3 regions of the Neorhizobium sp. T7_12 genome follow, and region 2 is predicted to be linked to each of the others. Evidence: riboswitches for the same ligand, from Rfam matches in the RefSeq annotation. Region 2 holds a riboswitch; each other region holds the start of a gene.
What was found. A riboswitch is a leader RNA that binds a small molecule or an ion and turns the genes downstream of it on or off. The one in region 2 is predicted to bind cobalamin.
Positions count from the first base shown of each region.

Region 1: it holds a riboswitch for cobalamin, as region 2 does, so the genes downstream of both, C5J26_RS12400 (aromatic ring-hydroxylating dioxygenase subunit alpha) here and C5J26_RS10750 ((2Fe-2S) ferredoxin domain-containing protein) in region 2, are expected to answer to the same signal.
Region 3: it holds a riboswitch for cobalamin, as region 2 does, so the genes downstream of both, C5J26_RS25840 (CbtB-domain containing protein) here and C5J26_RS10750 ((2Fe-2S) ferredoxin domain-containing protein) in region 2, are expected to answer to the same signal.

Region 1 is NZ_PVBK01000004.1:171,190-175,357, reverse strand. Features, by position in the region: gene C5J26_RS12415 (FAD-binding oxidoreductase) at 1-78, opposite strand, end outside; gene C5J26_RS12410 (L-threonylcarbamoyladenylate synthase) at 106-1,083, opposite strand; gene C5J26_RS12405 (DUF6656 family protein) at 1,117-1,731, opposite strand; cobalamin riboswitch at 1,897-2,130, shown strand; gene C5J26_RS12400 (aromatic ring-hydroxylating dioxygenase subunit alpha) at 2,231-3,475, shown strand; gene C5J26_RS12395 (BA14K family protein) at 3,584-4,006, shown strand.
Region 2 is NZ_PVBK01000003.1:368,973-373,140, reverse strand. Features, by position in the region: gene aztD (zinc metallochaperone AztD) at 133-1,371, shown strand; cobalamin riboswitch at 1,465-1,659, shown strand; gene C5J26_RS10750 ((2Fe-2S) ferredoxin domain-containing protein) at 1,756-2,565, shown strand; gene C5J26_RS10745 (ABC transporter substrate-binding protein) at 2,562-4,058, shown strand; gene C5J26_RS10740 (ABC transporter permease) at 4,067-4,168, shown strand, end outside.
Region 3 is NZ_PVBK01000017.1:35,266-39,433, reverse strand. Features, by position in the region: gene cobN (cobaltochelatase subunit CobN) at 1-877, opposite strand, end outside; gene cobW (cobalamin biosynthesis protein CobW) at 895-1,932, opposite strand; gene C5J26_RS25845 (DUF1636 domain-containing protein) at 1,929-2,339, opposite strand; cobalamin riboswitch at 2,446-2,686, opposite strand; cobalamin riboswitch at 2,746-2,975, shown strand; gene C5J26_RS25840 (CbtB-domain containing protein) at 3,012-3,188, shown strand; gene C5J26_RS25835 (CbtA family protein) at 3,202-3,963, shown strand; gene cobO (cob(I)yrinic acid a,c-diamide adenosyltransferase) at 3,960-4,168, shown strand, end outside.

The sequences.
Region 1 (4,168 bases), on a different contig from region 2:
GTCGCGCAGGACGTGGTTCTCACCGACGATCGCCGCGAAGCGGTCGAGAAGCTCTGGGTTCGGCCCTGAAATGTCCATCGGCGTCTCCTCCTCTTTAGCCCCGGCTTATTCCCGCGGGGCGGCCGCCCTCGCCAGCCGGTCGTTGATCGCCTCGCCGAGCCCATGGTCGGGAATGGGCGTGACGGCGATGCTGGAGGCGCCGGTGGCGTCGGCGCGCTTCAGGTAATCGAACAGATTTGCCGCCGCTTGCGCAAGGTCACCGGACGGGCTCAGGTCAAAAACCGCCGCGGCGAGTTCCATTCCCTTCACTGGAGCGGAGCCGAGCCGGATCAACGCCTCGCCGGCCTCGACATGGTCGGCGTTGAGCCTCACCGCTGCACCCGGCGCATAATGAGAGGCCAGCATGCCGGGAGCCTCGATGATCGTCACCGGTCCCTCAGGCCGGATCACCGCAAGACCGGTTGCCTTCTCGATCTCTTCCGCGGCTACCCCGCCCGGTCTCAGCAGCCGGATCACGCCGTTCTCGACGCGAACGATGGTCGATTCGACACCGACCGGAGCCGCACCGCCGTCGATGATCAACGCCAGCTTCTCGCCCAGGTCGTCGGCCACGTGGCGCGCGCTGGTCGGGCTCACCTTGCCGGACGTATTGGCGCTGGGGGCCGCGAGTGGCTTTCCGAAGGCGCGGATGAGCTCGGAAGCAAAGCCCTTGGGAAGCCGGATGCCGACCATATCGAGCCCGGCCGTCGCCAGTGCATGGATGCCGCTTTCGGGCTTCAGGGGAAGGATCAGGGTAAGGGGCCCAGGCCAGAAGGCTTCGGCAAGCTTTCGCGAGATCGGATCGAAGTCGGCATAGCGCTCGGCCATGTCGAGATCCGACATGTGGCAGATCAGCGGGTTGAAGCGCGGCCGGCCCTTGGTCTCGTAGATGCGGGTGATGGCGGCGGGATTGGTGGCGTCGGCTGCAAGTCCGTAGACCGTCTCGGTCGGGATCGCCACGGGAAGGCCGTCCGCAAGGATGGTGCAGGCTTGGGCAAGTGCGCCGTCGTGATCCCGGGTGATGTCGATGATTTGAGCCGTCATATCCGCCCGTCAATAACGCGGACCCGGGCGTCTTCAAAGCTTTTTGATGATCTCGCGGAGCATTTCGTTGGAAGTGCCGAGCATCAGCACGTTCTTGATGGCTTCCATCGGATCGTTGGTCTGGAACAGAAGGCCGTTCTTGCGGATCGTGCGGTTGATCTGCAGCGGTTGACCCGCCTCGCGTTCGACCGCAACGGCAAAATACATGCGCGAATTGGCCGGGCTGATATGCTCGAAGAACGTTTCTTCCTCGCCGATCTTGGAGAAGAAGTTGGCGATATAGAACGACCAGCTCACCGGGCCGCCGCGTGGAAGAAACGTCCTTGCCGCCGTGACATGGCAATAGCCGAGATGCGGCCGTTCATCGAGCGTGTGGTGGAAGATGATCTTCGGAAAGTTGATCGAGCGATGGAAGGAGTTGATCCGGTTGTGGCTCGTTTCCCCAGCTGCCTCGAGCCTTTTGCCCGTGCGCTCGGCGACTTCGTTATGGGTGAGATAGCGGCGCTCTTCCGGCAGCCAGACCGGATTGTAGCGGGAGCTGCGCCCCGTCCGGAGGAATTCGGAATGGGAAGCAGTCTTCACTACCACCGGCGCCGGAGGCGGTGGTGGAGGGGCTTTGTAGTAACGGATCTTTCCCTTGGCCTGCACGGTGGCATCGCTCCCATTCACGCCGGGATTTTATGGCTTATCCCTTAATGACAGGTTTCGCTTTCGCGTGGCTGGAGTGTTGCATTTTGGGCCGTTTCGCCGCTGTCGCCAACGCGGTTGCCGATGTCGCAATGTCGCCTATGCGACACGCTCGCTCGATGATTATATCCGCCTCGATCTCGAGGTGCCGCCTGACTAGGGAAGGCGGAGAATTGGGAAGCCGGCAGGGTCTTTAGAAACCCTAATCTGGCGCTGCCCCCGCAACGGTGGTGGAGCAATAAGGCACGGCATGAGCCACTGGGAAAGAGCCGCAAGGGCCACCCGGGAAGGCGCCGAGCCGGTCCCCTGAACGGGACAAGCTCCTGAGCCCGGAAACCAGCCTCGGGATCAAAAATGACGACCGGACGCGGCGGGCGTTCGGGACAGGGTGTTGGGTGGGCCTTGAGGCCGGCCGGCATTTCCATGTCCTTCCGCTGTCCACATTGACGAGGAAGATAATATGGAAATTCGCAATCAAGCCCTGCGGCAGCTTAAGAACCGCCGTGAAGGCTTCAGCCTCGAACAGCCCTTCTATACCGATCCCGCCTATTTCAAGCTCGATCTGGAAATGATCTGGTATCGCGACTGGCTGTTCGTCGGGCATGATTGCGAGCTGCCCAAGGCCGGAGCCTATTTCACCCTGCAGATCGGCGATTATCCGGTCGTCGTCGTGCGCGGCCGCGACAACCAGATCCGGGCGCTGCACAATACCTGCCGCCATCGCGGCAGCCGCGTCTGCACCAAGGAGCATGGCTCGGCGGTCCGGCTCGTCTGTCCCTACCACCAATGGACCTACGAGCTGGACGGCTCGCTTCTGGTCGGCCGCCAGATGGGCCAGGACTTCGACAAGACCCAGTTCAGCATGAAGAAGGTCCATTGCGAAAGCGTGGCGGGCTTTATCTTCATCTGCCTTGCCAACGAGGCGCCGGATTTCGCGCCGGTTCGTGCGGCGATCGAGCCCTATATGGCCCCGCATCGCCTCTCGGAAGCCAAGGTCGCGCACCAGTCGACGATCATCGAGAAGGGCAATTGGAAGCTCGTCTGGGAAAACAACCGCGAGTGCTACCACTGCGCCGCCAACCATCCGGAGCTCTGCCGCACCTATCCGGAATCGCCCACCGCGACCGGCGTCCAGGGTGCCAAGGACGATCCGGTCATCGCCGCCCATTGGCAGCGTTGCGAGGAGGCTGGGTTGCCGAGCGAGTTCCGCATGGACGAAACCGGCCAGTTCCGCGTCGCGCGCATGCCGCTGATCGAGGATGCCGAGAGTTATACGATGAGCGGCCGCAACGCCGTGCAGCGCAAACTCTCCGAGGACGTGACGATCAACTCGATCGGCACCATGCTGCTCTTCCACTATCCGAGCAGCTGGAACCACATTCTCGGCGACCATGCGATTTCGTTCCGCGTCACCCCGCTGGGGCCGGAGGAAACGGCGGTCACCACAAAATGGCTGGTCCACAAGGATGCGGTCGAGGGCGTCGACTACAATCTCGAAGAACTGACCCATGTCTGGAACATGACCAACGACCAGGACCGCCAGATCGTCGAGGAAAACGCCTTCGGCATCCGCTCGCCCGCTTATGAGCCGGGTCCCTATTCGCCACTCCACGAAGGCGGCGTCATGCAGTTCGTCGAATGGTATTCGAACTTCATGGTCAACCGGCTGCAGGGCGACCAGGCGCAACTCTCGATCGTCGCCTGATCGCCAATTCGTGATCTGCGGTGATCGGTGCCGGGTACGTCTTCAGGAACCGAAACCTGCGTCTGGCGTTGTTTTCCGATTAAAAATCAGAATGAGGAAACACACCGCATGAACGCCTTTCGTCTACGTCTGACTGCGGCGGCGGTTGCCATCGCGACCACCTTTGCCGGGCTTGTGCCAGCGCAGGCCATTCAGATGCCGGCTCCCCCGTCAGGCATTTCGGCCGCCGGCGATGTCACCAATGTCCAGTACCGTCGCGACTTCCGGCGTGACCGCTATGGCTGGTATCGCGGCCACCGCGGTTATCGCGATCGCCGGCCCGGCTACCGTTACTACAACGGGTTCTGGTTCCCGCTCGCCGCCTTCGGCGCCGGTGCCATCATCGGTGGTGCCATACAGGCCGACCGGGGCGGCTATTCGAGCCGTCACGTCGCCTGGTGTGAAAGCCGTTATCGCAGCTATCGGGCCTGGGACGATACCTATGCGCCGCGCGCCGGCGTGCGGGCACGCTGCATCTCGCCTTACAGATAAGCAAGCGTTGGCCACCTCTACGCCAAGCCCGGTCGCGGCATATGTCAGCGGCCGGGCTTGCTTCGTCGCGGCGCACGTTAATTGCGCATTCAGGATGAACTTCCTAAGGTTGCGGCAAAATTGAAATTCACTGCATACTGAAATAATTGGCTGTCGAAAATT
Region 2 (4,168 bases):
CAGGGGTTGACAACGGCCGCCTATGTAATGTTATTACATCCTCGACGTTGAATGTAACGATATAACGTACATAGTCATATGCTGGATAGGCTCTCGGCGCGACAAAAGTTCAAACAATAAGGAAGAGACCTCATGAATTTGTCCCTCACTCCAAATCGTCTGCTAGCTGCTGTCGCATCAGGTCTTATCTTCGCGGCGTCCGGAGCGTCTGCCGATGAAGATCATGAGACGAAGGAGGCATGGCGCCTGTTTGTCGGCGATCACACGAACCCCGTCGTGCGTGCCATCAACTTCGAGGACGGCAAGGAACTCGGCCGCTATGACGTCAAGGGGCCTGCGGCCCTGACCGCCAGCGCGTCCGGCCAGACCGTATTCGTTACCCAGTCAGATCATGACATCGTGCACGTCATCAGGACTGGCATCGATTTCTCCGATCACGGGGAGCATCGGGATCTGGAGGTTTCCGAGGTCGGGTTGCTGCCCGTGACTTTCGAGGGCAAGCGTCCTTTCCACGTCGTTCCGCACGACGACCATGCGGTCCTCTTTTACGATCGAGGCGGCAAGGCGGATATCATCGACGAAACAGCTCTGCTCGAAGGCAGGGCTGACGTGAAGACAGTCGACACGACGAAGCCGCATCACGGCGTAGCGGTGACGATGGGTCGTTTCGTGCTTGTGTCGGTCCCAAACACTGAAATCGAAACCAAGCCCGACGAACTGCCGCCGAGGGTCGGTCTTCGCGTCGTCGATGAGGCGGGCAAGCAGTTCGGCGAGGTCGCGAAATGCACCGATCTTCACGGCGAGGCCACCTCGGCCCGGCTGGTTGCCTTCGGTTGCAAGCAAGGCGTTCTCGTTGCCCGGCCCGGCGGCATCGATGGCCCGAAGCTGGAAATGCTCGCTTACCCGGCGGACCTGCCAAAGGGCAGCACCGGAACCTTGCTTGGTGGCAAGGCGATGCAGTTCTTCCTCGGCAACTACGGCGAGGACAAAATCGTCCTGATCGATCCGGATGCCGAGAAGCACTTCCGGCTGATCGCCCTGCCCACCCGCCGCGTCGACTTCCTGCTGGACCCAGCAACGCCGCGCAGTGCCTACATCCTGACGGAGGACGGTGATCTTCATGTGCTGGACGTGATCAAGGGCGAGATCGTTCGCAAAGCCAAGGTCACCGAGCCCTACAGCAAGGACGGCCATTGGCGTGATCCGCGGCCGCGTCTTGCCGTTGCGGACGGCCATATCGTCATTACCGATCCGCGGCACTCGCTGGTTCGCGTTGTCGATGCGGAGAGCCTGAAGGAGGTCCGGACGATTCCCGTCGAAGGAAAACCCTTTACGATCGTTGCCGTCGGCGGCTCCGGAGCATCGCATTGATGCAATAACCTTGGTCCGGAATTGTTACGGCAGTTCCGGACCAGCCGCGTGATGCTGCATGAAGCGGCGCCGTTGACAGTCGGCAGCGGGAGTGTAGGTTGGCGGCGTCAAGGTTCTTCCATCCCGCGATGGAAGCTAAGAGGGAATCCGGTAAAAACCGGAGCTGTCCCGCAACTGTGAGCGGTGAGCCGTTCGTCCAACATGTCACTGGCAGTCAATGCCGGGAAGACGGACGATGAAGGCTTTGACCCGCGAGCCAGGAGACCTGCCTGACGATAGAAGTTCCGTGGTCGGGGTGTGCCACAGGAATGACGGTTCCGTCGGGCCATCGTGCCTGCCGCAACCTTCATTTTTGCTGCCGCCTCCTTGAGTGAGACGAAGGCAGTGAAAACACAGGGATTATCTTCCCAGAACGTATCCGGGCGCGCCGTCCTCCTGATCGCCAAATCCGCCTTTGCGGCATCGCCGCATCTGGAAATGCAGCGGCTCGCGAAACTTGCGGCCGGCATGACCGGGGCCGGAACGGTGCGGTTCGCCTTTACCGAACAGGGAACCCCCTCGCTGCGCGAAGCGCTGTCCAATCTGCTCGACGAGGATGTCGAAACCGTCGTCATCGTGCCGCTCGTCCTGCCCATGGAGCCGAGCTTCCATATCTGGCTAACGAAATCGCTGACGCGCTGGAAGGCCGCCGACAGCCGCCCCTGGCCGGCCTTGTCCGTCGCCAAGGATATCGCCTCCAGCACGCTGATGGCGCAGCTTCTCGGCGAACTGCTGGAGACGGCCGAGGAGCTGGATGTCCCGAAAACCGAAAACCCACCCGTCATCGAAGGTTCACTCGTGCCAGCCCAGAAACGCCGCGCACTCGTCTGCCAGGGCGGCCCCTGCAACGCGGCCGGAGCCGATGTGATCTGGGGACATCTGCGCAACCAACAGGAGCGGCAGAAATTGCGCGCTGCCGGCGACGGCACGATGACCGCAAAATCCACCTGTCTCGGTCCCTGCAGTCTGGCGCCCGTGCTGCAGGTGTTTCCGGAAGGCACCTATTACGGCGGCGTCACCGAAGATGCGATCGACCGGATCGTCGGCGAGCACCTGCTTGGCGGCCGGATCGTCGAGAACTTCGCCTATCACCCAACGGGCCGCAAGCAGCGGCTTCGCACCCCATCCGAACAGAACAACAGGAGAGAGAATTGACGTCACAGACGCTATCGCGCTTGGCCGCCGCCTGGTTCACCGCCGCCACCTTTGCCGCCGCAGGCACGGTGTTCGCAGGCGAGCCGCTTCGCGTCGGAGCCACCTACATCACCAGCGGCACGGACCCGGCCAAGGGGTCGAACGGCTGGGCGTTGGTCAGCCATGGCGTCGGCGAGAACCTCTTCACCGTTGATCGGGACGGCAAGCTCGTGCCGGAGCTGGCCGAGAAGGCGCAGCGCATCGCAGACCTGACCTGGACCGTGACCCTGAAACCCGGCCGCCTGTTCTCCGATGGCACGCCCGTCACCGCGAGGGCACTGGCAGCCGGTTTCGATACCACGTTCGCCAACAACAAGGCGGCGCTCGCGACCGGCGGCAAGCTGAGCTTCGAGGCGGTCGACGACCTGACGCTGAAGGTGACGACCGAAAAGCCGGTGCCGTTCATTCAGGCACTCTTCGCCGAATGGCCGCTGATTGCCTACAAACCCACCGAGGCCGGCAATGCCGTCTTCAGCGGTCCTTACCGGATCTCCGCCTTCAAGACGGATGCCTCGATCACGCTGGAGCCCAACGTGCATTTCGCTGGCGCCGACCAGCGTTCGCCGGTCAATTTCCGCAAGTTCGGTGATGCCCAGACCCTGACGCTGGCGCTGGAAGCCGGCGAACTCGACATGGCCTTCGGCTTGCCGTCGGAGGTCGTGAGCCGGCTCACGACCAATCCGGACCTGACGATCAAATCGTTCCCGGTCGGGTACCAGTATCTTGCTTTCTTCAATACCGCCCGGCCGCTGCTGGCTGACGTCAAGGTGCGCCGGGCGATCGATCTGGCCTTCGACCGCAAGGAGCTTGCAGCCGCCATCAACGGCGGCGAACCGGCCACCGGTGCCTACGCCGCCTATTTCCCCTTTGCCGGCCAGGAGGCACGCCCGACCGATCTAGCCAGGGCCGGCGCGCTGCTCGACGAAGCCGGCTGGGCCAGAGGCAGTGGCGGCATGCGCGAAAAGGGCGGCACGGCGCTGCGCCTGCTGGTCATCACCTATCCGCAGCGCCCGGATCTCGTCACCATGCTGCCGGTGGTCAAGGCGGAACTCGCCAAGATCGGCATCGCGGTCGATACGCAGGTGGTGGAGAACATCCAGCAGGTCGCTTCGGGCGGCGACTTCGACATCGCGCTCTGGGCGCAGCACACGGCCCCGAGCGGCGACGCCGCCTTTTTCCTGAACTCGATGCTGAGAAGCGGCGCTTCGCTGAACCATGCGAAATATGCCGCGCCGGACTTCGACGCGATCCTCGACCGATTTGCGACCGAGGGCGATCCGGCAAAGCGGGTGGCGATCGCGCTGGATGCCCAGCAGAAACTCTTCGCCGATGCGCCCGCCTCCTTCCTGGTATCGCCCGTGTGGTATGTCGGCCTGTCGAAGCGGCTGAAGAACTACGAGCCGTGGGGATCCGACTACCACGTCCTGCGCGCCGATATCGGCGAGGCGGAGTAGGCCACGTGATGCGACTGGCCCGGTTCGGCATACAATCGATAACGGGGTTGCTGGCGGTTTCGCTCGCCTCTTTCTCGGTCATCACCTTGATGCCGGCCGATCCGGTCGCG
Region 3 (4,168 bases), on a different contig from region 2:
TGGCGACGACGATCTGGAAGACCGGCACGCCGGTGCGGTCGAAAATCGTTTCGCCGTTGCCGTCGGTGCCGCTGGCAAAGGCGGTGGTGGAAAGAATGGCCGCAGGTTTCAGGTCCGAGACCGCCTGTTCGACGAAGGCCAGTGCATCCGGCTCCTTCAGCCCGCCGACGAAGATCGGCACCGGTGCAAAACCACGCTTTTTCACTGCTTGGAACAGCTCGTCGATCGGCGCCGCGTCATTCGCAAGCAGCATGGAGCGGTAGAACAGGATAGGCAGGCGCGGCGCATCCGGCGTAAAGCGGGCCAGCAGTTCATTGGCCTCGACGATGCCTGTTCCGGGTGCGTAATAGCCGGCCTTCGGCACCGGGGCTGCCTGCGGCAGCGTTTCCGTTTTGCCCTCGGCCAGCGTCGTCAGCAGCGTCGCCAGAAGCCGCATATTCGCCGGACCGCCCTCGCGGAAACAGCTCAGGATGCCGGCGATCCGGTCTTCCGCAACGGTCGAGGCCGCGATCAGCCGTTCGTCGCGGATGCTGCATTCGCCGGGCAGCAGCGCCAGCGCGATCTTCCTGCGGCGCGCCAGCCGCGAAAGCTCCTCGACACCGTAGGACCAGCGATCGTAACCGCCGAGAATGCGCACGAGGATGATCTTGGCATGGGCCGCCGTCTTCTCGATCCAGAGATCGACGGACATCGGATGGCGCAGGTCGGAAAGGCTGGTCAGCCGCAGGCTCGGCAAGTTTGAGCCCCAGACGGCCGCGATGCCGTTCAGGTCGCTGCCGGAAAAGGACAGCACCACCACATCGGCCGGCGACTGGTTGAGGTCGACCGGTTCGATGAGGTCGTCAAGCGACGACGATGTGGTGGCGAGTATGTGCATCCTTCCCTCGGGCCTTCTTATGCGGCCAGCATCCTTTCGATCGCGGCGCGGTCGATGCCTTTTTCGCCGATCACGACGAGGCGGCTTGTCCGCGCTTCGCCGGGTGCCCAGGCGCGGTCGAAATAATGGTTCACGCGCGATCCTACCGCCTGAACCTGCAGGCGCATCGGCTTGTTCGCGACTTCCACGAAGCCTTTTATGCGCAGCACGTTTTCCGCCTCCGCCGTCGCGGAAATGCGTGCGGCGAGCTGTTCGGCGTCGGTGACTGCGGCCAGATCGACGACGAAGCTGTCGAAATCGTCGTGATCGTGGTCGAGTTCGTCGTCGTGATGGGTCTTGCGGTTTTCGATATCGTCCTCGACGGCGAGGCCGAGGCCGATCAGCACGGCCGGATCGATGGCGCCGTTGGCGGCCGAGACGATTTTTACGGCACGTGGCAGATGGGCGGACACGCGATCCCTGGCGGTCGCGAGGCCGGCGGCATCCAGGAGGTCGCTCTTGGTGAGCACGATCATGTCGGCGCACGCCACCTGGTCCTCGAACACTTCCTCGACCGGGTCGTCATGGTCGATCGAGCCGTCCGCGTCGCGCTGCGCTTCCAGCGCCTCGTGATCGTCGGCTACGCGACCTTCGGCAAGCGCCAGTCCGTCGACGACGGCAATCACCGCGTCGACAGTCACCCGTGCCTTGACGTCAGGCCACTGGAAGGCCTGGACGAGGGGTTTTGGCAACGCGAGGCCGGAGGTCTCGATGAGGATGTGATCGACGCGGGGTTCGATGGCCAGGATCCGGTCGATCGCCGGCACGAAATCGTCCGCCACGGTGCAGCAGATGCAGCCGTTGGCAAGCTCGATGATGTTGTCTTCCGGGCAGCTTTCGATGCCGCAGCCCTTCAGCACGTCGCCGTCGATGCCGACATCGCCGAATTCGTTGACGATGATCGCCAGCCGCTTGCCCTTCAGGTTTTCGATCAGGTTGCGGATCAGCGTGGTCTTGCCGGCGCCTAAGAACCCGGTAACGACGGTGCAGGGAACGCGGTCGAACGAAACGCTCATGATGGCATGTCCTCGTGGTGATGAAAGGGTGGAATACGGGCCGTCATGCCCTTGCCGCGCAGGCAGGTCGGGCGACCGCGAAGGGGAAGGAAGCCGCGCTCGTCCTCGGCCAGCATCATCGCACCGGTGACGATGTCCTCGACATTGTCGAGCGACAGGTGGCCGAAGACATAGGACCAGCCGCTCTTGTGGTTGAAGGCGGCACTCGGGCTTTTTTCGCAATTTGCAAGGCAGGTGACGGGCTTGACCGCGAGCGGCTTGCCGCTTGCTGCCTCGCGCAGCGCCGCGATCAGTGCGATGCCCGGTCGGATTTCGCCGTCGGACGCGTCACGGCAATTGGTGCAGACGAAAATCGTCACATCTGCCGGGCCGGCGGTTGCCGGATCATCTGGTCGGTGGTCACTCATCGGTCAGCCGCGTTCCCGCCGGGGTCGAAAAATCGGGGCGCGGAGCAGAAGGTCGAAATCCCTCTGCGGTGATCGAGAAACTTCCTCCGGAGCACCCCGCCCGGTGAAGCAAAATTAATCGGACGGCAGGTCTCCTGGCTCGCGGGTCGTCGCCATTTGCCTGCCTTCCCAGGATACCGTTGGCCGGATTTCCCAGTGGCTTGACGGCCGAACGGCCGTTTTAGGCAATGGCTCGCCGCCTACAGTTGCGGGGGCAGCCGCGGCATTGATCCTGAAAAAGGGATCGCACCGCATTCTCTCTTAGCCCTCCCCGTTGCCGGAAAGGGACCATCTCTCTTCAAGTAAGCCCGGTCGCAGGCCCATGTCAATGCGTCGCAAAGGCGATTGCCGTGACGCCGAATTCGTCTATAGTGACCGAGCCTATGGTGCCCGAAAGGGTTTTAGAGGGAATGCGGTGCGACGGAATTCTGCCGTCCAACCCGCGGCTGCCCCCGCAACTGTAAGCGGAAAGTCTTCGACCAAAACGGCCGTCCGGCCGTCAAGCCACTGGGAAATCCGGTCAACGGTATCCTGGGAAGGCGGGAGAAGGCGTCCGATCCGCGAGCCAGGAGACCTGCCAGAGGCGGCAAAGAACGTGAACGGCCCTCGGGTGGAGGGCGAAAGGACGAGATCATGGTACTGAATTCTGCTGCAGCTGCAGTCAGCCTCTCCGCTTCGAAAATCATCCCCCTCAGCATGACGGCCCTGCTCGGCCTGTTCATCGTCGGCTTTGTCGGCTTCTCGCATCTGGAAGTCGTCCATAACGCCGCGCATGACACGCGCCACTCGCTCGCCTTCCCCTGCCACTGAGGAGTTCTCCCCAATGTCGTTGTTTCGCAACATCGTCTTCACGGCGGTGATCGCCGGACTTTTGTCCGGACTGCTGCTGACCGTGATGCAGAGCTTCTCCACCGTGCCGCTGATCCTGCAGGCGGAAGTGTTCGAAAATGCCGCGCCCGAGGCGGGCCACAGCCATGATGCTGCACCTGCCGCAGGCGCCACGGCATCCGCCGCCGAGCATCACCACGGCGAGGAAGCCTGGGCTCCCGCCGATGGCTTCGAGCGTTTCATCTATACTGCTGCCGCCGACATGCTGTCGGCTATCGGTTTTGCCCTTGTCCTGGTTGCCGCCTCGGAAGCGTTCGGCGGCTTCAAGGGCTGGCGCGGTGGCCTGATGTTCGGCATTGCCGGCTTCCTCGCCGTCATTCTCGCGCCCGGCCTCGGCCTGCCGCCGGAACTGCCCGGCATGCCGGCTGCGGAACTCGGCCCGCGCCAGATCTGGTGGGTCTCGACGGCGGTCTGCACGGCAGTGGGTCTCGGCCTGCTCGCCTATACCCGCTCGGCTGTGTTTGCAGCCCTTGCGATCGTGCTGCTGATCGCCCCGCATCTGGTCGGCGCGCCGCTGCCGCCAAGCCATGAAACGGCGGTCCCGATGGATCTCCATGCTCGCTTCGTCAACGCCGTCTACGCCACCAACCTGGTGTTCTGGGCGGTGCTCGGTGCGCTGGCCGGGGTCGTCCGCGAAAAGTTCCGCGCTGGCGAGGGAGCTTCTGCCGGATCTCCGGCGAAGCTTGTTTCCCGGTGAAGGAGATCGACGAGGCGTCCGTCGAGCGTCACCGCGCCAAGATGGCGAACCGCAAGGCGGTTCAGGATGCGGAAGTGGCCGAGAAGACCCAGGAAAAGGGTCTTCTCATCGTCCATACCGGCCCCGGCAAGGGCAAATCCACAGCCGCCTTCGGCCTGGCGCTGCGCATGCTCGGCAACAACCGCCGGGTCGGCGTCGTACAGTT